DNA from 3 places in the Kushneria sp. Sum13 genome. Region 3 is predicted to be linked to each of the others. Evidence: predicted binding sites of a transcription regulator. Region 3 holds the regulator's gene; each other region holds the start of a gene.
What was found. Region 3 encodes sigma-54, which starts transcription at its own class of promoters, with help from an activator protein. Its sites were predicted from a motif close to TGGCACNNNNNTTGCTNT; they were not measured.
Positions count from the first base shown of each region.

Region 1: the regulator sigma-54 is predicted to act here: its motif matches at 3,359-3,376, upstream of ACUN8C_RS15795 (NRAMP family divalent metal transporter).
Region 2: the regulator sigma-54 is predicted to act here: its motif matches at 2,091-2,108, upstream of ACUN8C_RS14845 (NCS1 family nucleobase:cation symporter-1).

Region 1 is NZ_CP199847.1:3,409,547-3,416,941, forward strand. It holds gene ACUN8C_RS15775 (catalase) at 1-1,236, shown strand, start outside; gene ACUN8C_RS15780 (SEC-C metal-binding domain-containing protein) at 1,322-1,507, opposite strand; gene ACUN8C_RS15785 (Hsp20 family protein) at 1,878-2,372, shown strand; gene ACUN8C_RS15790 (GntR family transcriptional regulator) at 2,465-3,133, opposite strand; gene ACUN8C_RS15795 (NRAMP family divalent metal transporter) at 3,415-4,653, shown strand; gene ACUN8C_RS15800 (LamB/YcsF family protein) at 4,667-5,437, shown strand; gene ACUN8C_RS15805 (putative hydro-lyase) at 5,434-6,216, shown strand; gene ACUN8C_RS15810 (5-oxoprolinase subunit B/C family protein) at 6,252-7,395, shown strand, end outside.
Region 2 is NZ_CP199847.1:3,199,037-3,206,431, reverse strand. It holds gene puuE (allantoinase PuuE) at 1-382, opposite strand, end outside; gene ACUN8C_RS14855 (aspartate/glutamate racemase family protein) at 379-1,134, opposite strand; gene ACUN8C_RS14850 (GntR family transcriptional regulator) at 1,131-1,853, opposite strand; gene ACUN8C_RS14845 (NCS1 family nucleobase:cation symporter-1) at 2,298-3,758, shown strand; gene ACUN8C_RS14840 (TRAP transporter large permease) at 3,893-5,200, opposite strand; gene ACUN8C_RS14835 (TRAP transporter small permease) at 5,197-5,790, opposite strand; gene ACUN8C_RS14830 (TRAP transporter substrate-binding protein) at 5,802-6,803, opposite strand; gene ACUN8C_RS14825 (LacI family DNA-binding transcriptional regulator) at 6,800-7,395, opposite strand, start outside.
Region 3 is NZ_CP199847.1:1,362,396-1,369,790, reverse strand. It holds gene ACUN8C_RS06425 (ABC transporter ATP-binding protein) at 1-479, opposite strand, end outside; gene ACUN8C_RS06420 (KpsF/GutQ family sugar-phosphate isomerase) at 698-1,681, shown strand; gene ACUN8C_RS06415 (KdsC family phosphatase) at 1,783-2,352, shown strand; gene lptC (LPS export ABC transporter periplasmic protein LptC) at 2,384-2,974, shown strand; gene lptA (lipopolysaccharide transport periplasmic protein LptA) at 3,034-3,591, shown strand; gene lptB (LPS export ABC transporter ATP-binding protein) at 3,588-4,313, shown strand; gene ACUN8C_RS06395 (RNA polymerase factor sigma-54) at 4,433-5,851, shown strand; gene hpf (ribosome hibernation-promoting factor, HPF/YfiA family) at 6,019-6,330, shown strand; gene ptsN (PTS IIA-like nitrogen regulatory protein PtsN) at 6,334-6,807, shown strand; gene rapZ (RNase adapter RapZ) at 6,819-7,395, shown strand, end outside.

The sequences.
Region 1 (7,395 bases), 1.7 Mb from region 3:
TTTATCCGGGATGCGATCAAGTTCCCGGACGTGATCCATTCGCTCAAGCCTGACCCGGTCACCTTCCGTCAGGAACCCAACCGCATCCTCGACTTCATGAGCCAGACGCCTGAATCGATGCATATGCTCACGCATCTATTCAGCCCACGCGGCATTCCGGCCTCCTATCGTCATCAGGAAGGCTTCGGGGTCAATACCTACAAGATGGTCAACGCCCAGGGCGAGACGGTGCTGGTCAAGTACCACTTCCACCCGCAGTGCGGTGTCGCCAGTTTTACCGCGGCCGAAGCCGCCAGGGTACAGGGCCAGGAGCTGGGTTCGGCCTCCAAAGATCTGTTCGAGGCCATCGAGCGCGGTGACTATCCCAAGTGGGACGTCTTCGTCCAGCTGATGGAAGATCACGACCATCCCGAGCTCGACTGGGATCCGCTGGATGACACCAAGATCTGGCCGGAAAACGACTTCCCGCTGCGCAAGATCGGCGTCATGACGCTGAACCGCAACGTGCAGAACTTCTTTGCCGAAAACGATCAGATCGCCATGGGTACCGGCGTACTGGTCGACGGTCTGGACTTCTCTGACGACAAGATGCTGGTCGGTCGTACGTTCTCCTACTCCGATACCCAGCGCTATCGCATCGGGCCGAACTACCTGCAGCTGCCGGTCAACCAGCCCAAAAATGCAAAGGTCGCGACCAACCAGCGTGACGGTCAGATGGCTTACCATGTTGATCACGCGCCGGGCCAGAATCCGCACATCAACTTCGAGCCGTCGATTCATAACGGTCTGCACGAAGCCGAGCAGGAAGAGCCCTACAATGCGCCCGAAGTGCATGGCCGACTGACCCGCAGTGTGCTGGAGCGTCGCAACGACTACGTGCAGGCGCGCGGTCGCTATAACACCATGCAGGACTGGGAGCGTGATGACCTGATCGAGAACCTGTCCGGCATGATGCAGGTGTGCGAGCGTGACGTGCAGGAACGTATGCTGTGGCACTTCTGGATGGTGCATGACGACTACGGTACCCGCATCGCCAAGAACATCGGCATGAGCGTTGACGATGTGAAGCATCTCAAGCCGCTGGCCAAGCAGGTGCTCACTGACGAGGACAAAAAGCGTCTCGAGAACCTGGGCAACAATGGTGACACCATTGACCCCAGCGCCTGGGGCCAGTGGACCAGCTCGGTCGCCAACCGTCAGGCCACGGCAGAAGAAGTGCTCGGCGGCACCCTCTAAACGCCGGGATCACCTGATCTCTGTCTCATAACGAACCGGCGCCTTCGGGCGCCGGTTTTTTTATTCCTGTCTTTTTGCCGGGCGGCTAGCCGCCGTGACACTTCTTGAACTTCTTGTTACTGCCACAGGGGCATGGGTCATTGCGACCGACGTCTTTTAGAGCATTGCGCACCGGTGTCTGAGCACCGTGGTTACAGTTGGGACCGTGGACGTGGCCATGATGGTCGTGATCGTGCTGGCAGTTCGGGCCGTGAACGTGGGGTTGATTCATGTGATGTTTTCCGGTGATCGTGATCCCGTGATTATCGACGCCTGGCGCCAAAAAAGAAGCCCCTGACAAGGACAAACCATACCGCTATTACAAGCCAGTGCTGGAACGCCCTGCTACGGTTGAAAAATTTTTTGTATTGACCCGTTGAAACCTGAAGGACCGACCCTATTTTGCCTGACAGTGGTGCACAATCGGCTGACAGGGATTTTTTCAGGGAAGACTTGAAACGCCGCAAGACGCCACTATTTACCATAATGTCGCGATAACGGGCTCACTCAGAGCTGTAAGCGCGAGCGTAGATGCCGCCCATGCGGGTCTGCGAGTACCGACTCACGGTAGTGACGAACTTTGCTGTTTATCAGGAGGTTTTATGAACGCCATGACCCTTTCCCCACTCTTTCGTCGCAGCATCGGCTTTGATCGCCTGAACGACCTGTTCGAGCAGGCCGTGCACAACGACGCGCCCAGCTATCCGCCCTACAACGTCGAAAAGCACGGCGACAATGACTACCGTATCGCGGTGGCCACGGCCGGATTTGCCGAGGAAGAGCTCGACGTCAACGTCGAAAATCGCGTACTGACCATTACCGGCGGGCGCGGCGAGCAGGACAGTGACACGTCAGGGGTCACCTATCTGCATCGCGGCATCGCCAAACGCGCGTTCCGGCTCTCCTTCAGGCTTGACGAAAACATCGAGATCCAGGGCGCAAAGCTTGAAAACGGCCTGTTGATGGTCGACCTGCTGCGCGTGGTTCCCGAGCAGCAGCGCGCCCGTCAGATCCCGATCAACACGGGCCGGCATGCCCTGAGCGACTTCTCGGACCAGAAGACGCGCGCCGAATCCGGCGAGACCGTCAGCGCCTGAGAGACCGGTTTCGCCCGATCAGAGCGATAAAAACGACGTAAAAGGCCCCGCCAGCCATGGCGGGGCCTTTTGTCATTTGATCATCGAAGCCTTCAAGGCGTGGCCTGGCGCTCCCAGGCGGCCAGCACAACCCGTTCGGACTGAGCCAGATACTGCTCCAGCAGAGCCACGGCCGCTTTGGTATCACCGGCTTCAAAGGTCTCCAGCACCTGCTGGTTCATGTCGACATAGGGGGCATGCAGCCACTCCTTGTCGGACATCAACCCGAAGGCGAGACGCAGCTCGGCCAGAATCTGGCGAAAAAAGCCGTTCAGCCGCGCGCTGTCCGCCAGCGCCACAATGGCACCATGAAAGGCCATGTTGGCCGTACCCACCGCCAGCCAGTCCTGCTGCTCGATGTGCGCGTACGCTTCATTCACTGCGGCGCGCATCTCTCTTACCGCCGGGTGGCTGGGCCAGGCATCACTGAGGGCACGACATTCAATAAAGCGCCGCAGCCGGTAGATCTCGACAATGGAGGCGGCATCGGGGCTGGTCACAAAGACGCCACGATGCGGCTGATGCGTGACCAGACCTTCATGGGCCAGCGTGCGAAAGGCCTCTCTGAGCGTATTGCGCGACACGCCCAGCCGCTCACACAGCGCAACTTCCGACAGACGCTGTCCGGGCGTGAACGCCCCTTCTACCAGCAGGCGTCGAATGCCTGCTGCCACGCTGTCTCCCAGCGATTCACGCCTGTCTTCCAGGGCCTGATTTTTCATTCAGCACGATCCGATCATGACGTTGAGACCCACCCAGTGTTCCCGATAAAGGGGGCTGCCGACAAGCTCGCCTCTCGCCCCGAACTTGCGCACCAAAAGGGTGCCGCGAAGCGCCGTGATGCGCCGAAATGAAACGCAAGTCGAATACCCACCCACTGTCGTCACGGCTATTGTTGAACAATCGATACGGACAACACCTACAAAATCCGGCCGATCAGCCCATTGTGGCACGCTAATTGCTGGTATGGCCTGTGCCCCCTTCCTCTTTCGGAGCCTTTGACATGGCAGATACTCCTGACGTCGGGTTCGCCCGCTCCCGACGCGCCTCACTGATCGGTGCCGTCTTTTTGATGGCCACCTCGGCCGTGGGTCCCGGCTTTATCACCCAGACCGCCACCTTTACTGCCACCATGGGCGCAGCCTTTGCCTTTGGCATTCTGGCCTCAATCCTGATCGACCTGGTGGTACAGCTCAACATCTGGCGCGTGGTCACCGTCACCGGCATGCGCGCCCCAGAGGTCGCCAACGCCGCGCTGCCCGGCAGTGGTTATCTGCTGGCGATTTTGATCATCATTGGCGGGCTGACCTTCAACGTGGGCAACATCGCCGGCGCCGGTTTGGGGCTCAATGCCCTGCTGGGGCTGGACACGACCTGGGGTGGGCTGATCAGCGCCGTGATTGCCGCCGGTATTTTCTCTTCCCGACGCGCCGGCGTGGCCATCGATCGCATCATCATTGTGCTGGGCGTGTTGATGATGGCGATGACGGTGTTCGTCGCCATCGCCTCCAACCCGCCCGTGGGCGAGGCCCTGCGTCAGACCGTGATGCCCGATACCATCAACTTCGCCACCATCACCACCATCGTGGGCGGCACCGTCGGCGGCTATATCACCTACGCCGGCGCTCACCGCCTGCTGGACCGCGGCCTAGGCGGCGTCGAGAATGTCGAGACCGTGTCGAAAGCGGCCCTGCGCGGCATCCTGGTCACCGGGCTGATGCGCTACATCCTGTTTCTCGCCATTCTCGGCGTGGTCGCCAGCGGTGTGGTCATTGATGTCTCCAGTCAAAGCGCCAACCCGGCCGCTCAGGCCTTTCAGGCCGCCGCCGGAGCGCTGGGCCTGCGCGCCTTTGGCCTGATTCTGTGGGCCGCCGGCATCACCAGCATCATCGGGGCGGCCTATACCTCCATGAGCTTTTTAAGCGCCTTTCGCCCCGGCATCAGCGAGGGCGTACGTAACCGCGCCACGCTGGTATTCATCGCACTCTCGCTGATCGCCTTTGTATCGATAGGCACCCCGCCCGCCGCGCTGCTGGTGTTTGTCGGCGGCTTCAACGGCCTGATTTTGCCGGTGGGCCTGACGCTGTTCATTTATGTTGCCTGGCGGCGTAGTGACCTCATGCACGGACATCGCTACCCACGCTGGCTGCTGGTCTCCGGCGCCGTGGTCTGCGCGCTCACCTGGTATATGGGCTTTAACGCCATCGGCCCGATCTTTGCCTTTCTGACACCCTCTGCCTGAACAGGAGTCTCACATGTCCTTTATCGATTTGAACAGCGATCTGGGGGAAAGCTTCGGGGCGTGGCACATGGGCGATGACGCCGCCATGCTCGGCATCGTCACCAGCGCCAACGTCGCCTGCGGCTTTCATGCCGGCGACCCGGCCGGCATATTGCGCACCCTCAAGGCGGCGGCCAGCCATGGCGTCACGGTCGGTGCCCATGTCGGCTATCCGGATCTGGTGGGCTTTGGCCGACGCAACATGGACATCGCAAGCGATGAACTGCGCGCCGATGTGATCTACCAGATCGGCGCCCTCAGGGGGCTGGCCCGCGCCGCCGGCACGCAGGTGCGCTACGTCAAGCCACACGGCGCGCTCTACAACACCATCGCCCATGATCGGCGCCAGGCCGACGCCGTGCTGGCCGCCATTGATGATGTCGATGCCTCGCTGGTGCTGATGACGCTGGCAGGGTCACCGCTGAATGACTGGGCACGCAAGGCCGGTCTGCGCGTCGCCGCCGAGGCCTTTGCCGATCGCGCCTACCAGAGCGATGGCAGCCTGGTCTCGCGACGGGAAGCGGGGGCCGTGCTTCACGATGCCGACCAGGTCGCCGAGCGGATGCACCGGCTGGTGCGAGAAGGCGTCATCGAGTGCATCGACGGCCACGACATTGCCCTTCAGGCTGACTCCATCTGTGTCCACGGCGACAGCCCCGGCGCCGTCGCACTGGCCGCGGCCGTACGATCACGCCTGGCCAGGACCGGCATCGAGCTCAGGGCTTTTGCAGGGACAGGGCCATGAGCGCAATCGATCAGGCCCGTCAGGCGCGCGAACGTTTTCGAGCCGGCGAGCGCCGGCCCACCGCCGGACTCGCCCCGGCCATGACCCAGGCCAATCTGATCGCCCTGCCACGCGACTGGGCATGGGATTTCCTGCTCTATGCCCAGCGCAATCCGCAGGCCTGCCCGGTACTGGAGGTCAGCGACCCCGGCGACTGGTGCACCGGGCTTGCCGAGGGCGCGGACCTTCGCACCGACCTGCCGCGCTATCGCCTCTGGCGCGACGGCGTGCTCATCGAGGAACTCGATGATGCCCGGTCCTGCTGGGCAGAGCACCCGGATCTGGTCACCTTCCTGATCGGCTGCAGCTTCACCTTCGAAAGCGCCCTGATCGAGGCCGGCATCGAGGTGCGCCATATCACCGACAACACCAACGTGCCGATGTATCGCACTACGCTGCCCTGTCGCCCGGCCGGGCGACTGCAGGGCGAGGTAGTGGTCTCGATGCGTCCGCTTCCGGCGGCCCATATCGCCCGGGCAAGCACCATCACCGCGCGCTACCCCGGCGTGCACGGCGCCCCGATTCACGTGGGCGATCCGGGGGCGCTGGGCATCCGGGACATCGACCGACCCGACTTTGGCGACCCCGTGCGCATCGAGCCCGGTGAAATTCCAGTGTTCTGGGCCTGTGGCGTCACCCCGCAGGCTGCCGTGATGGCTTCGAAGGTGCCCTTTGCACTTACCCATGCACCGGGGCACATGTTCATCACCGATGTGCCGGACAGCCGCTATCACGTCTGAGTCGACACGCCCATGGCACGCTTTCAGGAGTTCCCGTGAGAATACTTCCCGTCAATCTGAGCACCCTGCTGGTCGAGCTGGATGACCTGTCGCAGGCGCTGGGGCTTTTCGACCAGCTCCAGCGCGAGCCCATCGAGGGGGTGACCACCATCATTCCGGCAGCGCGCACCCTGCTGATGTATTTCACGCCGAGTCGCATCAGCGCCGCGCAGCTCGCTCGGGCGCTCAGGACGCGCCCTGTCAGCGGTGGTGGCCACCAGCACAGTGAGCTGATCGAGATTCCCGTGTGCTACAACGGTGAAGACCTTGATGACGTGGCAAGGCTGCTGGACATGAGCACCGATGAAGTAATCCGACGTCACGGCGAGCATGAGTATCAGGTTGCCTTCTGCGGCTTTGCCCCGGGCTTTGCCTATCTTTCTGGCGGGGCGGGCTTTGACGTGCCCCGGCGCGACTCGCCGCGCACCCGCATTCCGGCCGGGTCCGTGGCGCTGGCCGGCACCTTCAGCGGCATCTATCCCACTGACAGCCCCGGCGGCTGGCAGCTGATCGGTACCACACCGCTTGAGATGTGGGATCTGCACCGCGAGCCGGCAGCGCTGTTACAGCCCGGCATGCGTGTGCGCTTTACCGAAAGCGATGCCTCACCAACGCGTGCCAGCGCCAGTGTGCCCGCCGATACCGCCAGTTCTGCGGAGAAGACCGACGCCGCGCCCTGTCTGGAAATCATTCAGCCCGGGCTTCAGAGTCTTTTCCAGGACCTCGGCCGCGAGGGCCAGACCGGTCAGGGCGTCTCCGGTGCCGGCGCACTGGACAAGCACGCCCTGCGCAGTGCCAACCGGATTGTCGGTAACCCCTCCCATTCAACGGTCATTGAAACCGCCCAGGGCGGGCTGTCGCTGCGCTGTCACCGGCCCACCATCGTGGCCGTGACAGGCGCGGAAACCACGGTGTCGATCAGGACCGCCGAGGGCACCCGGCATGACGGCGCGCGCTGGCAGCCCATCGAGCTGGCCGAAGGCGACATCCTGACGCTGGGCGCGACCACGGCCGGGGTACGCTGCTACCTGGCCCTGCGCGGCGGCTTTGATGTGGTCCCGGTGCTTGGCAGCTGTGCCACCGATACCCTGGCAAAACTGGGGCCGGCGCCCTTAAAACGCAATGATCTGCTGCACTCGG
Region 2 (7,395 bases), 1.8 Mb from region 3:
CGATCTCGTGGCCGGCTTCCTTGAAGGCGCTGACCACTTCCGGGTGGCGCGCCATCGCCATGGTGACGCCAAAGACGGTCAGCGGCAGGCCGCGACGTTCAAATTCGCGCAGGATGCGCCAGACGCCGGCCCTTGAGCCGTACTCATACAGCGACTCCAGACTCATGTGGCGATCGGGATAGGGCGCCGCGCCAATGATGTCGGAGAGAAACGTCTCGCTGTGGGCATCGCCGTGCAGCACGCTGTTTTCGCCGCCCTCTTCGTAATTGAGCACGAACTGCACCGCGACCCGGGCACGCCCCGGCCATTTCGGGTCCGGCGGGTTGGCGCCGTAGCCGCGCAGATCGCGAGGGTAGTTGTTCAGGCGAAGATCGTGATTCATGAGGTGCTCCGGCTCAGGTGCTCAAAGGCGCCGCGAATGGGCTTGGCGATCGGGAAGGCGCGGTCATTGTGCTTTGAGACCGGGTAGCCGGTCGCGCTAACCGCCTCCAGCAGAGCGACTCCAGCGGTGACGCCGTCGATGACCGGCACGCCGAGGGCGTCGCCCAGGCGCTCGGCCAGTTCGCTCATGCCGGCGCAGCCCAGCAGGATGGCGTCGCTGTCATCGGCACTGAGCGCGTCGCGACAGGCCGCCAGCAGGGTCTCATAGACGCTGTCATCCTCGGATTCAAACGCCGACACCGGCAGCTCGCAGGCGTGCAGACCGGCGCACTGTTCGCGCTTGCCGTATTCGTGCAGCAGCCGTTCGGCGATCGGCAGCGTGCGTCCCAGCGTTGTGACCACCGAGAAACGACGCGCCACCATGGCGGCCATCTGCATGCCGGCTTCGGCTACGCCCATTACCGGCACCGAGGCCACTTCGCGCGCCGCGGCCAGCCCCGGGTCGCCAAAACAGGCGATCAGATAGCCATCGACGCGGGTGTCACCGTTTTCGGTCTCGATAATGCGTTCCAGCAGCCCGGGCACGGCCATGGCCTCGTCAAAGTGGCCCTCCAGGCTTGCCGGCCCGTGGCGCGAGGTGTGCATGAGGATCTCGCCACGCGAGACGCGCCGGGCGCTGGTGGAAATGCCCTCGCTCATGGCGGTGCTGGTGTTGGGGTTGATGACGCAGATGGTCGGGGTATGAGAGGTCATGACGCGTTTTGCTCGCGGTGGTGGCCAAAAAGATGTTCGAAATCGGGCAGGGCGTCGCCACTGGCGGTGAAATCAAGGCTCGCCTCGATGCCCGTCAAATGCTGGTGCATCCATGTCTGAATGGGCGCCAGTTCTCCCGCCTCCAGCAGGGCAATCAGGTCCGGGTGTTCACAGGGGCAGCCGGCCCGATGGCGGCCGTAAACGGCAATGATCAGCGAAGTGCGCGAGATCAGCTGCGAGAGCGCCTCCGACAGCGAGGCGTTACCGGCAACCGCCATCAGCCGCGCGTGGAAACGCGCCGACAGGCGAATGGCCTGTTCGCGGGTGGCGTGGTGCTCCTGCTCGGCGATTTGCGCCAGGGCCTGCAGATCTTCCGACGTGATGCGGTCCACGACCTCGGTCAGCAGAGCGCCTTCAAGCAGCCGCCGCGCTCTGAAGACGTCGCGCGCCTCACCGGGTGTGGGGCTGGTGATCTGGGCGCCGCGATAGGTGCGAAGCGTGACCAGCTGCTCCAGCGCCAGACGCTGCAGTACGCGGCGGATCATGGTGCGACTCACCCCGAAGGCCCCGGCCAGCGCATCTTCCGGCAGCCGAGCGCCGGGGGAGAGTCGGTGCTCCACGATGGCTTCCCACAGCGACTGATAGATGGCGTCATCACTGCGGGTGTCGCGCTCGGTCATGATGCCGGCCAGCAGATGGAACTGACGAGTATCGTTCATGGGGCTCCTGTCATGCTGTTGCTGTAAAGCGACGGCCTTGAAGATTGTATACAAGCATTTTTCATGCCACGGCCCATAAAGACCTTTGGCAAGGCGGCTTTTGCACAGTAAGGCGCCATCAGGGGCAAGCATAAAAGGCCTGATGTATACGAAAAAGCCCTTTTTTGGTGCAAATAAATGCTTTTTGGCACCCTGATGGTGCATGAAAATGACTGATGGCCGAGCCTGATGGCGAGGTGCCACGGTGCTCGCTTCAGACAGGTTGGCATTAATGATTAAAAACCGACGCTACAACAGTTGCTTGCGACCAGAATGCGATTTTTTATCGCTGTCGGTCTCAATCTGGCATAAGGATTGTATACGAAAGAAGTGACAGGCGATGTCAGCCATCCGGCCATCGCAGGGCTGCCAGCGGCAGCGTAACGATCCTTCATGGAGTCGCTCATGAACCGTATCAAGACCGAAGGGCAACAGCCCGCTGCGCCCGATCCGCATCTTTATAACGAGGATCTGGCGCCGGCCAGACAGGACTGGAACGCCTATAACATTTTCGCCTTCTGGATGGCCGATATTCACAGTGTCGGAGGCTATGTACTGGCAGCCAGCCTGTTCGGTCTTGGGCTGATGGGGTGGCAGGTACTGATTTCATTGCTGGTCGGCATTCTGGTGGTGCAGATTTTTGCCAACGCCGTGGCGCGGCCCAGCCAGCGCACGGGCGTGCCCTTTCCAGTCATCTGTCGCATGGCCTTTGGGACGAAAGGTGCCAACGTGCCGGCGGTCATTCGCGGTTTGATCGCCGTGGTGTGGTACGGCATCCAGACCTGGCTTGCCTCCAACGCGCTGCTGCTGGTGCTGCTGCGCTGGTTCCCGGGGCTCGAATCCTGGACCCAGGTGAGCTTTGTGGGGCTTTCGGCGCTGGGCTGGCTGTGCTTTGCGCTGATGTGGGTGCTTCAGGCACTGGTCTTCTGGCGCGGCATGGATACCATCCGCCGCTTCAACGACTGGGCCGGGCCGCTGGTCTATGCCGTCATGTTTGCGCTGGCCGGCTGGATCGTCTGGCAGGCCGGCCCTGAAAACATCAGCCTGTCGCTGTCCAATCAGACCCTGAGCGGCGGGGAGGCACTGTGGCAGATGGTGATCGCCGCCGTGCTGGTCGCCAGTTACTTCGCCGGCCCCACGCTGAATTTTGGTGACTTCTCACGCTACTGCGCCACCGAGAAGGCCGTGCGTCGCGGCAATTTCTGGGGGCTGCCGGTCAACTTCCTGGTGTTTTCTCTCATTACCGTGGTGGTGGTGTCCGGCACGCCGCAGATTTTTGGTGAAATGCTGACTGACCCAATCGAAACCGTCGCCCGTATCGACAGTGCCACGGCTGCCGTACTGGGGGTATTTGCGTTTGTTGCTGCCACCATCGGCATCAACATCGTGGCCAACTTCGTGGCGCCGGCGTTTGATTTCTCCCACGTCGCGCCCGAGAAGATCAGCTGGCGCATGGGCGGCATGATCGCCGCGGTCGGCTCGATCTTTCTCACGCCGTGGAATCTGTTCAACAACCCCGAACTGATCCACTACACGGTGGGCGTACTGGCCGGTCTGATCGGGCCGCTCTACGGCATCATCCTGGTGGACTTTTACAGGGTGCGCCGTCAGAAGATCGATCTCGAAGCCCTGTTTTCCTCAGCTGAAGGCAGCACCTACCACTACAAGAACGGCGTCAACCCGATTGCGCTGAGATCCCTGATCCTGGGCGGGCTGGTGAGCGTGCCGATCAGCCTGGCGCCGCTGGGCGACATCAGCAGCTTTGCCGTCTTCTTCGGCGGTGGCGTGGCCGCGCTGGCCCACGGCTGGCAGTCCGGCCTCTGGCGTCGCGGCGCAGCCGGCAAGCCGGTCACGTCACGGCCCTGAAGTCGGCCTGATCGATCAGGGGCCCTGAGTGTTCTGCAACACTCAGGGCCCCTTTTTTATGCGCCGAACGCAAGAGGGGCGGCGTGATGGTGCTGATCGCCGCCCGGTCGCCATGGCCCTGGCCGGTAATGGCCTCAGCCGCTGTCCGGTCCGAAGGTGTTCGGCAGATAGAGGATCAGTTCGGGGAAGAAGATCAGCAGCACGATCACGCCCAGCATGACCAGCAGATAAAGCATGGTCGTGCCGAGGGCCTGCAGCAGCGGGATACCGCCGATGCGCGCCGAAATCATCAGGCACAGACCGTAGGGTGGGGTGATCAGACCAAGGCCCAGCGCCATGACGCTGATGACGCCGAACTGCAGCGGATCGATCCCCGCCTGAGCGGCCAGCGGTTGAAAGATGGGCGCCAGAATGGCCATCGCCGGCAGCGAGTCCATGAAGGTGCCGACCAGCAGCATCACCACCGTGATCACGATCAGCAGGACGGTCGGGTCGGTAATCTCCACCCCGGCCATCAGATGCGGGGGAATGCGGTAAAAACTGATCAGATAACCGAAGATGGCCGCGCCCACCAGACTGAACAGCGACAGCGAGCAGAGCCTGACGGTATCGGTCGAGGCATCCAGCACGCTTTTGAAGGTCAGCTCGCGATAGACCAGAAAACCCAGTACCAGCGCATAGAGCACGGCCATGACCGCCGCCTCGGTGGGCGTGACGATCCCGAGCGTGATCCCGCCGATGATCAGCACCGGGATGCCGGCGGCCAGCAGGCCGTCCTTGCCGGAATGCAGGATCTCTCTGAGCGTGGCGCGCTTGCGGGTGGGGACGTCATAGCGACGTACGTAGCCCATGTTCATCAGAAGCTGCGTGATGGCGATCATGATCCCCGGGATGATGCCCCCTAAAAAGAGTCCGGCAATCGAGGTGCTGGTCAGTGCGCCCCAGACGATCATGTTGATCGAGGGCGGAATGATGATGCCCATGACCGAGGAGGCTGCGGTCACCGCCACACTGAAGTGCGCCGGATAGCCTTCCTTTTTCATCGCCGGGATCAGCACCGTGCCGATGCCGGCGCTGTCGGCGGTCGAGGAGCCCGATACGCCGGCAAACAGCATGCTCACCAGCACGTTGACATGGGCCAGTGCGCCTTTTACATGACCGACCAGGTTGAGGCACAGCGTGATCAGGCGGTCGGTAATGCGCGCGGCGTTCATCAAATTGCCGGCCAGCAGAAACAGCGGCACTGCCAGCAGCACGAACGAGTCCATGCCGTAGTACATGCGCTGAAACATGACCCAGGGCGCCAGCCGCGGGTCGAGCACGATGATGCCAAACGAGGTCAGCACCAGTGCCATCGCAATGGGCACGCCCAGTATGATCAGCACGCCCAGCAGGACAAACAGGAGCCATGGCAGCACAAAAAGCCAGTCGGCCGTCATCATGAGCGTGTCTCCTGTTGGGACTGGTTCGTTGAAGGGGTATCGATCCTGTTGGTGGGTGGCGCTGTATCCTCGATATCGGAGGAGGTATCGAGTTCGCGTTCCATGGCATCAAACCCCTGAGTGGCGCCCAGCAGCAGGCGCTGCAGACTGAACAGCACGATCAAAACGCCGCAGACCAGAAACGCCGAGTAGGTCACCACCATCGGCAACTGCGAGGCGCTGGCGATGCGGTTGAAGCCGGAGACGGCGAACGTCTGGCCGAAAACGATGAAGATGACGCCGACGCTCAGGCAGGCCAGATCGCGCAGCACCCGGGTGAATCGGCCCATGGCGCTCTTGCGGGAAAAGGCCTCGAGCACGAAGTGATCGGCGTGCAGTACGCCCAGTGCCGTCCCCAGCATGATCATCCACTGAAAGGCAAAGCGGCTGAGTTCCTCGGTGGCGTAGGCCGCCGGCAGCATGGGCAGGTTGCGACTGGCGATCTGATAGATGATCAGCAGGATAAAGGCGGCCAGCAGCATCAGCAGCACGGCATTAAGCACTCGTTCCAGAGCGCGGTTGAATCGGCCCAGGGCCGTAATGATTCCCATGGCGCGGCTCCTCAGTCGGTGTTGACGATCAGGTCATAAAGATCGCGCAGGCCCATCTCATCGATTACCCGGCCCAGCGGTTCAGCGACCATGGCCTGCATCCGCTTGCGATCCATCGGGTAGAAGGTCGCGCCTTCCTCCTTGAGCTTTTCCCGTGACTCCCGGTCCAGACGAATCTGCAGGTCGCGGGCGAACTGCTCGCTTTCATCGGCGGCGGCCTGCACTTCACGCTGCTCCTCGGGGGACAGCGACTGCCAGGTCTGGGACGAGACGGTTAAAAGCCGCACGGTAATGTCATGCTCGGAGAGGCCGATATGGGGCGCGACTTCATGAAAGCGCATGCGATAGATCCACTCCGCCTCGTTGAGTAGCCCGTCAATGGCGCCCAGCTGCAGGCCGGTATAGATCTCGCGATAAGCCATGACCGTGGGGCGGGTGCCCAGTGCCGACCAGGCCGTGATGACAGGCCGGGTCGGATTGGTCCGAAGCTTCATGCCCTTTAAATCCTCCAGGCTTTCCAGCGGCCGCGTGCTGACGATCTGGCGGGTACTGCCGCCGTAGTAGGCCAGCACCTTCACGCCGGTTTCGTCTTCGATGCGCTCGGCGATCTCGCGGCCGGCCTTGCCATCCAGCACGTGTTTCCAGTGATCGATATCGCGATAGAGAAACGGGATCGAAAAGATGCTGGCGGTATGGGAAAACTCCGAGATCAGCCCTGGATTGACGATCGAGAAATCCAGCGCGCCGGCGGTTTGCTGCTCGAACATCTCGGTTTCGTGGCCCAGTACCGAATTGCTATAGAGGCTGACGGTCAGCGCGCCGTGGCTCTTTTCCTTCAACAGTTCGCCAAATCGCTCGGCGCTGGCGTGATAGGCCGTCTCTTCGGTGGCGCCGTGACCAAAGATCAGTTCGCGGGCGCTGACTCTGGAAGGTGACAGCACCGACAGGCCCAGAAGCACGATCGCCAGCAACAGAGGGAGGCTGCGGCGCAGGACAGGTAGACAAGACGTCATGACGACTCCCGTGAACGGTGAAGGGTGTGGTCGGCGCTGGCGCGAATTCTGAGAGACGTTTCCAGCACGATGCGCCGTGGGTCGCTGTCGGGCGCAGCAATACAGGCCAGGGCCAGATCGGCGGCGGCCTGTCCGATGGCGTGGGGGTGCGTGGCAAGGCTGCACAGTGCCGGCTCGCTCAGCGCCGCTTCATCGCTGTCATCAATGCCGATGACCGCGCAATCAACACCCGGCGTGATGTTCAACCGGGCCAGCGCCAGCAGGGCACCCAGTGCCATCAGGTCGTTGTGACAGATCAGGGCCGTGGGCGGGGAGGGCTCGCGCATGATCTCGAGCGTGCGCTCAAGTCCCGCGCGACGGGTGAGCTCATTGCGTCCGGTGCGAATGTCGGGAGCAAGACCGGCCTCATGCATGGCGTGTTGATAGCCTGCGATGCGCTCACGATCCGCCGAACTGTGCCCGGAGCCGGTCAGCAGCGCGATGCGATGATGGCCCTGGCCGACCAGGTGGGCCACGGCGTGGCCAAGGCCGGTGCGGATGTCGGCGCCCACGTAGTGACCGCGAGGCATTTCACCAGCGTGACGCATCACTT
Region 3 (7,395 bases):
TCCAAGGCAATGGCACGTGCCAGCGCCACACGCCTTGTCATGCCGCCTGAAAGCTCGGCGGGCATCAGATCACGGGCGCCACGAAGACCCACTGCCTGCAGCTTGATCAGCACCAGATCACGGATCATGTGCTCGGGCAGGTCAGTGTGGACCCGTATCGGAAAGGCCACGTTTTCAAACACGCTCAGATCCGAAAACAGCGCCCCGCTTTGAAACAGCATGCCCATGCGACGCCGCATTCGAAACAGCGCCTGCCGGGAAAGTCGATGCACATTGTCCTCACCGACATGCACACTGCCCGAATCGGGCGTGAGCTGTCCGGCGATCAGCTTGAGCAGGGTTGTCTTGCCAGTGCCACTGGGTCCCATGATGGCCGTAATGCGCCCTTTTGGGATCTCCAGATCAACGCCCGAAAAAATGGGTCTGCCAGCTCGCGAGAAATGCAGGTTCTCGACGCTGACCAGTGTTGAGTCGGACATACAACTCCTGAATGAACACAAAAGGATATGGAGTTAGCGAACATCGTATCCGAATTAGGCCCGCCCCCACCAGCCTCAGTTAAGGGCAACTGCCATAAAGGCATAAAAATCGAATCGCACCGGGACCCGCCAGCGGCCCTTTTCAAGCCTTGATGATCCTGGTCTGTACACACGGTTGCGCTTGTGCCCCGCGACATCCGGCGTCAGAATTCACGGCCATGACAACACCTGATATCGATCACGACTTTCTGGCCAGCGCACGTCGCACGCTTTTACTCGAGCAGAACGCTTTGAGAGATTTGTGCGAGCGCCTTGATGCGCCCTTTACCCACGCCTGTCAGCACATGCTGGCATGTCACGGGCGAGTGGTGGTCACAGGCGTTGGTAAATCGGGCCATGTGGGACGCAAGACGGCGGCCACGCTTGCCAGCACCGGCACGCCCTCGTTTTTCGTGCATGCCGGTGAAGCCAGCCACGGCGACCTGGGCATGCTGGTGCGCGACGATCTTGTTCTGGCACTGTCCAATTCGGGAGAAACGGCCGAACTGACTGCCCTGCTGCCCCTGTTCAAGCGTCTGGGCACCACCATGATTGCCATGACCGGCAACGCGTCCTCGAGTCTTGCCAGACACGCCGATGTCCATCTTGATGTCAGTGTGGCTCAGGAAGCCTGCCCGCTGAATCTGGCCCCCACTTCCTCGACCACGGCGGCGCTGGCGCTCGGTGACGCCCTGGCGATCGCCTTGCTGGAAGCGCGGCGGTTTAGCCCCGAGGATTTTGCCCTGTCCCATCCTGGCGGCACACTGGGCAAGCGCTTGCTGCTGCGAGTAGAGGATCTGATGCACACCGGTGATGAGCTTCCGGTCATTCGACAGGATGCGCGTCTCAGCGAGGCACTGGTCGAAATGACGCGCAAGGGGCACGGCTTTACGTGTATTACCGATGATGCCGGCCGCCTCGTGGGCATCTATACCGATGGGGATCTACGCCGCACAATCGATCGCCATGGCGATGTCCGACAGCTGATCATTCAGGACATCATGACGCCGGGGGGCCGTACCATCGGGGCGCAGACGCTTGCAGCTGAAGCCGTCAGGGTCATGGAGGATCATCGTATTACGGCACTGGTCGTCGTCGATGATCTACAGCGACCCACCGGACTTCTCAAGATGCATGACCTGCTTAGAAGCGGCATCGTCTAGTATCGCCCTGATGCCTACTCGCCCACAAGACGACATGGCCACCGCGGCCCGATCGAACCCGGGCCGCTGGTCGCCATGCCGGAGAACTGACACAAAACGCCATGACACGATCTGATGACACAGTCTCTGCACTGACAGTCTCTGCACTGGGCGAACGCGCCCGCCCCATCCGTCTTTTGGCGCTGGACGTTGACGGCGTTTTAACGGATGGCCGGCTTCGATACGCCTCACGGCCCGAGCATGATGGTGACAAGGTGTTTCATGTTCGTGACGGGCTCGGCCTGAAGCTGCTGATGCAGGCAGGCATCGATGTTGCCCTGATCACGGGCAGGGTCTCGCCGGCCGTTGACCGACGCGCGCAGGAACTGGGCATTGCCCACGTCATCCAGGGGCGTGATGACAAGCGCGTCGTACTCGGGGCACTGATGGCAGAACTGGGTCTCGAGCCCGCAGAGGTGTGCTACTGCGGCGACGATCTGCCTGACCTCGGCGCCATTTTACATGCGGGCCTGGGCGTGACGGTGGCAGATGCACCGGACTATATTCGTGAGCGTGCCGATCTGGTGACCCGGACGCCCGGTGGGCACGGCGCGGTACGGGAACTCTGTGAATGGCTCCTTAACGCGAAAGGCCTCTGGCAGGATATCATTGGTGCTCATGAGCGGCCCTGAGGCTGCACCGCTTACCCGACAGGACGTGCATATGGCTTTTCGAGACAGACTTCCTTCCGGACGAACACGGGCACGTCTTGGCATTTTGATACTGGTACTGGCCCTGGGGGGCGTGCTGACACTGATCGATCAGCGCAATACCCTGATGGCCCCGGGCCCTGCTCCGGACAGCGCTGAGGGCGCCCCCGATTATTATCTCGAAGGCGTGACCTATACCCGCTTTGATGAACAGGGGCAAAGGGCCCAGACCATGGAAAGCCCGCGGGTGTCTCACACGCCTGAAGATGATGTGACCCGCGCCGTCACCCCGCATTTCACACTGCTGGGCGATGACGGCAACCGATGGACCGCCGATGGTGAGCGCGCCACGCTCGGACCCGATGCCAACACGTTCGAGCTGGCCGGCAAGGCCGTACTGCGTCAACCGGCGGATGGGTGGCAACTTGAAACGGATGTGCTGCATTATGACCTACCGTCAAAGCACGCATGGAGCGACAGCGACGCTGTGTTCACTCAAAACGAGCAGCGTACCCGCGGTGACCGCTTTAACGGCTGGGTCAATGAAGATCGCATGACGCTTGAGGGCGATGTGCAGGGATTTCATCCGCCCATTCGCCAGTAATCGCTGCCTTTTCACCCATGGCCGCTTTTTTCACACATGAATGACGACAAGGATCTCCCATGACGCGCCCTCTGCTGCTGTGTACCTCTGCCCTGCTGCTGGCAATGCTCGGCCAGCAGGCCATGGCTCTGGAAAGCGATCGCCAGAAACCCATCAATATCGGCGCCGATGAACTCAACATCGATAACCGTGCCGGGACGGCCGTGTATACCGGCACGGTCGAAGTCGATCAGGGCACCATGAAGCTGCGCTCCAGTCGGGTCGAGCTCAAGCGCGCCCAGAGCGGCGCCCTCTCGAGCTTGACCGCGAAGGGCGGCAGCGGTGGGCGCGCCTACATTGAGCAGCAGCCGGCGCCCAGCGACCCGCTGGCCAAGGGCTGGGGCAACACCATCATCTATCACGCTGGAGAGCGGCGCGTTGAGCTGATCGGCAACGCCGAGCTGCATCAAAACGGAGACACCTTTAACGGCGGCTACGTGGAGTATTTCCTAGACTCCCGTCAGGTCAACGCCCGTGGCGGCCAGAGCGCTCAGGACAAGAGCACTTCCGGCAACTCCGACGGCCGTGTGCGCATGCAGCTTACTCCCGAAGATCAACAGGGCAGCAGCAACCAATGAAAACCCTTCACGCAGCCCATCTGGCCAAAAGCTTCAAGGGGCGCCGTGTCGTTCAGGACATCAGCCTGTCGATCAGACAGGGAGAGATCGTCGGGCTGCTCGGCCCCAACGGGGCCGGCAAGACCACCTCGTTTTACATGATCGTCGGGCTGATTCAGGCCGATGCCGGACACGTGGCCATCGATGATCTCGACCTGAGCCGTCGTCCGATGCACCAGCGCGCCCATGCCGGCATCAGCTATCTGCCTCAGGAAGCGTCCATCTTTCGCAAGCTCTCCGTGGCCGACAACATCATGGCCATCCTTGAAACCCGCAGGGACCTGGACCGTCATCAGCGTCGCGAACGGCTGAACCAGCTGCTTGAAGAGTTCAGCATCAGCCATATTCGGGACAACATGGGCATGAGTCTTTCGGGTGGTGAACGACGCCGCGTCGAAATCGCCCGGGCGCTGGCCATCGAACCGGCCTTTATTCTGCTCGATGAACCCTTTGCCGGCGTCGATCCCATTTCGGTCGGCGAGATCAAGGGCATTATCCGCCAGCTGCGTACCCGTGGTATCGGTGTATTGATTACCGACCACAACGTGCGTGAAACGCTGGATATCTGTGATAACGCCTATATCGTCGGCAGCGGCCTGATCATTGCCGAAGGAGATGCCAACGCTGTCCTGAACAATCAGCATGTGCGCGACGTCTACTTGGGTCACGAATTTCGCCTTTAATCCCGATGGGTTGTTGGCAAATGGCATGATAATTGCTGCTTGTAGCACCTTCAGCACTTGCAAGGTCGTTGCGGACTGGATAGCGTGACATCAAACGTTGGCGACCGGGCCTTGCGAACATGATGAAACCCGCCTTACAGCTGCGCACTGGCACGCATCTCACCATGACGCCTCAACTGCAGCAGGCCATCCACCTGCTGCAGCTGTCCACGCTTGATTTACAGCAGGAACTCCAGATGGCACTGGAGAGCAACCCGCTGCTGGACACCGAGGAAGAGCACACCATTGAGCAGCCGGAAACGCCGCTGTCTCAGGACGAATGGTCCAGCGATATCCCCGAGGAATTGCCGCTGGATGCCCGCTGGGAGGATCTCTATACCAACGGCAGCAGCACTGCTGGCCTCGGTAGCGATGACAGCTTCAACATCGAGCACAACGCCTTGGCCGTCGATCTGGCGTCACATCTTCGTGCACAGATTCTGCTGATGGATATGGACCCGCGCGAGCACCTGATCACCGATACCCTGCTGGATGCTCTCGAACCCAGTGGCTATCTGGGCGCGGGACTTGAGGACCTTGGCAAGGGCCTTCGACAGCAGGGCCTGGGTGATCTGCGTCAGGCCGAGCTGGAACGCATGTTGTCGCGACTTCAGCAGTGTGAACCGATCGGAGTCTTTGCGCGCGACCTGCGCGAATGCCTGCTGCTGCAGCTTGACCAGCTGCCGGAGGATGTCCCCTGGCTTGCCCAGACACGCCGCATGATCCGTCAGTTTCTCGAACCGCTGGGGCAAAACGACCGGCGTCTTCTCAAGCGACGTCTGAGCCTTGATGATGAAGCGCTTGATCAGGTGATCCACACCATTCGCTCGCTTAACCCGCGCCCGGGCCAGGCGTTTGAATCGGTAGATCAGCACCTTGTCATTCCCGATCTGGTACTGCGCTACCACGGGCGACAGGGTTGGCAGGTCGAGCTCAATCAGGAGTCCCTGCCAAGGCTTCGCATCCAGCCCGACTATGCGGCACTGGTGCGCCGTGCCGATAAAAGCGAGGAAAACACCTTTCTCAAGCAGCATCTTCAGGAAGCACGCTGGCTGCTCAAGAGCCTGTCGAGTCGCAATGATACCCTCTTGCGGGTAGGGCAGGAGATCATGACGCGTCAGGCAGGCTTCATCGAGCACGGGGACGAGGCGCTCAAACCCATGATTCTGGCCGACATTGCCCAGGCCGTGGACATGCATGAATCCACCATTTCCCGGGTCACCACGCGCAAGTATATCCATACGCCTCGCGGCATCGTGGAGCTCAAGTATTTCTTCTCAAGCCACGTCGGCCAGGAAGGTGACGCCCATGCCAGCACGGCCATTCGCGCCCGAATCCGCAAATTCATCGGCGATGAAGCGCCGCGACGCCCGCTCTCCGATGCCCGGCTGGTGCAGCTTCTGGCCGACAACGGCATCATGGTGGCCAGGCGCACCGTGGCAAAGTATCGTGAGGCCATGGGCATTCCCTCTTCCAGCGAGCGTAAACGTCTGGCATGAGCCATTGTGATACCAGGCCGCCGGAAAGCATTCGTGAAACATAACAACATGATTCAGGGTTTGCGCTGACGGGAAAAGCGTTACAATCTGATAGTAGCCGGAGAGGCTTGCAGGTCCGGCAGTCCATACGGACTACCGGTTATCCGTTTCGATCCAGGGAGCATGCCATGCAGGTAAACATTACCGGGCACCACGTCGAACTGACCGATGCACTGCGCGAGCACGTCAACCAAAAGCTTGCCAAGCTGGAACGTCACTATGACAACATCACCAATGTTCAGGTGACGCTGTCCGTCGAAAAGGAGCGCCAGCAGGCCGCGGCCACGCTACATGCCGCAGGTGCCGAACTTCATGCTCAGGCCGAGCAGGAAGACCTTTATGTTGCCATCGATGCCTTGACCGAGAAGCTTGATCGACAGCTGCTCAAGCACAAGGAGAAAATACAGGCCCGCTCCCAGGGCAACGGCAAATACCTGTAACCCATGACACTTGACCAGATACTCCCCTCCGACCGAATCCTGTTTGATGTGGAAGGAGGCAGCAAGAAGCGCGTGCTGGAGTTTTTCAGCGGGTTCATCTCACAAAACATTCCCAGTCTCGACAGCCAGGAAGTCTTTTCCCGTCTGATCAGCAGGGAGCGTCTGGGGAGTACCGGTGTGGGGAATGGCGTGGCCATTCCCCATGCCCGCAATTCGCACTGCCGCCAGCCACTGGCGGGATTCATGCGTCTTCAACAGGCCGTGGATTTCGATGCCATTGATGGCGAACCCGTCGATCTGCTTTTTGTGCTGCTGGTGCCTGAAGCTGCTGAAGACACGCATCTTTCCCTGCTGGCGCAGATCGCTGAAGTCATGAACGCCGCCGAAACCCGGCATGCCCTGCGCAACGCCCATGATGAGCAGGAACTTCATGACATCCTGATGCAGGCCATCAGCCAACTTTCCACGCGAGTATAAGCAGCATGGCCATGGAACTTGTTATCGTCAGTGGACGCTCCGGTTCCGGTAAATCCATTGCGCTGCAGGCACTGGAAGATCAGGGCTTTTATGCCATCGACAATCTTCCGGCAATGCTTTTGTCTGCCTTGATCGACGAGCTCGAAGCCGGCAGCCCGCATCGTAACCGCGTTGCGGTCAGCATTGATGCCCGTAACCTGCCCAGTGAGCTGGAGCGTTTTCCGGAACATCTGGAAGCGCTGTCCACCCGCGGCATTCATTGCCGGGTGGTCTATCTCACCGCGGATTCCCGCGTTTTGCTGGAACGCTACGCCGGTACCAGGCGGCGCCATCCGCTGACGCGTGAAACCCAGATGACGCTGGCCGAGGCCATTGAAGCCGAACATGTGTTTCTCTCGCCCATCCGTAATACCGCTGACTTGGTCATTGACACCTCCAGTCAGTCGGTACATGACCTGCGCCGCCGCATCGCCGAGCAGGTTGCCCGTCATGCCGTCAACGAACTGACGCTGACCTTTGAGTCCTTTGGTTTCAAGCGCGGCGTGCCGCTGGACGCCGATATGGTATTCGATGTCCGCTGTCTGCCCA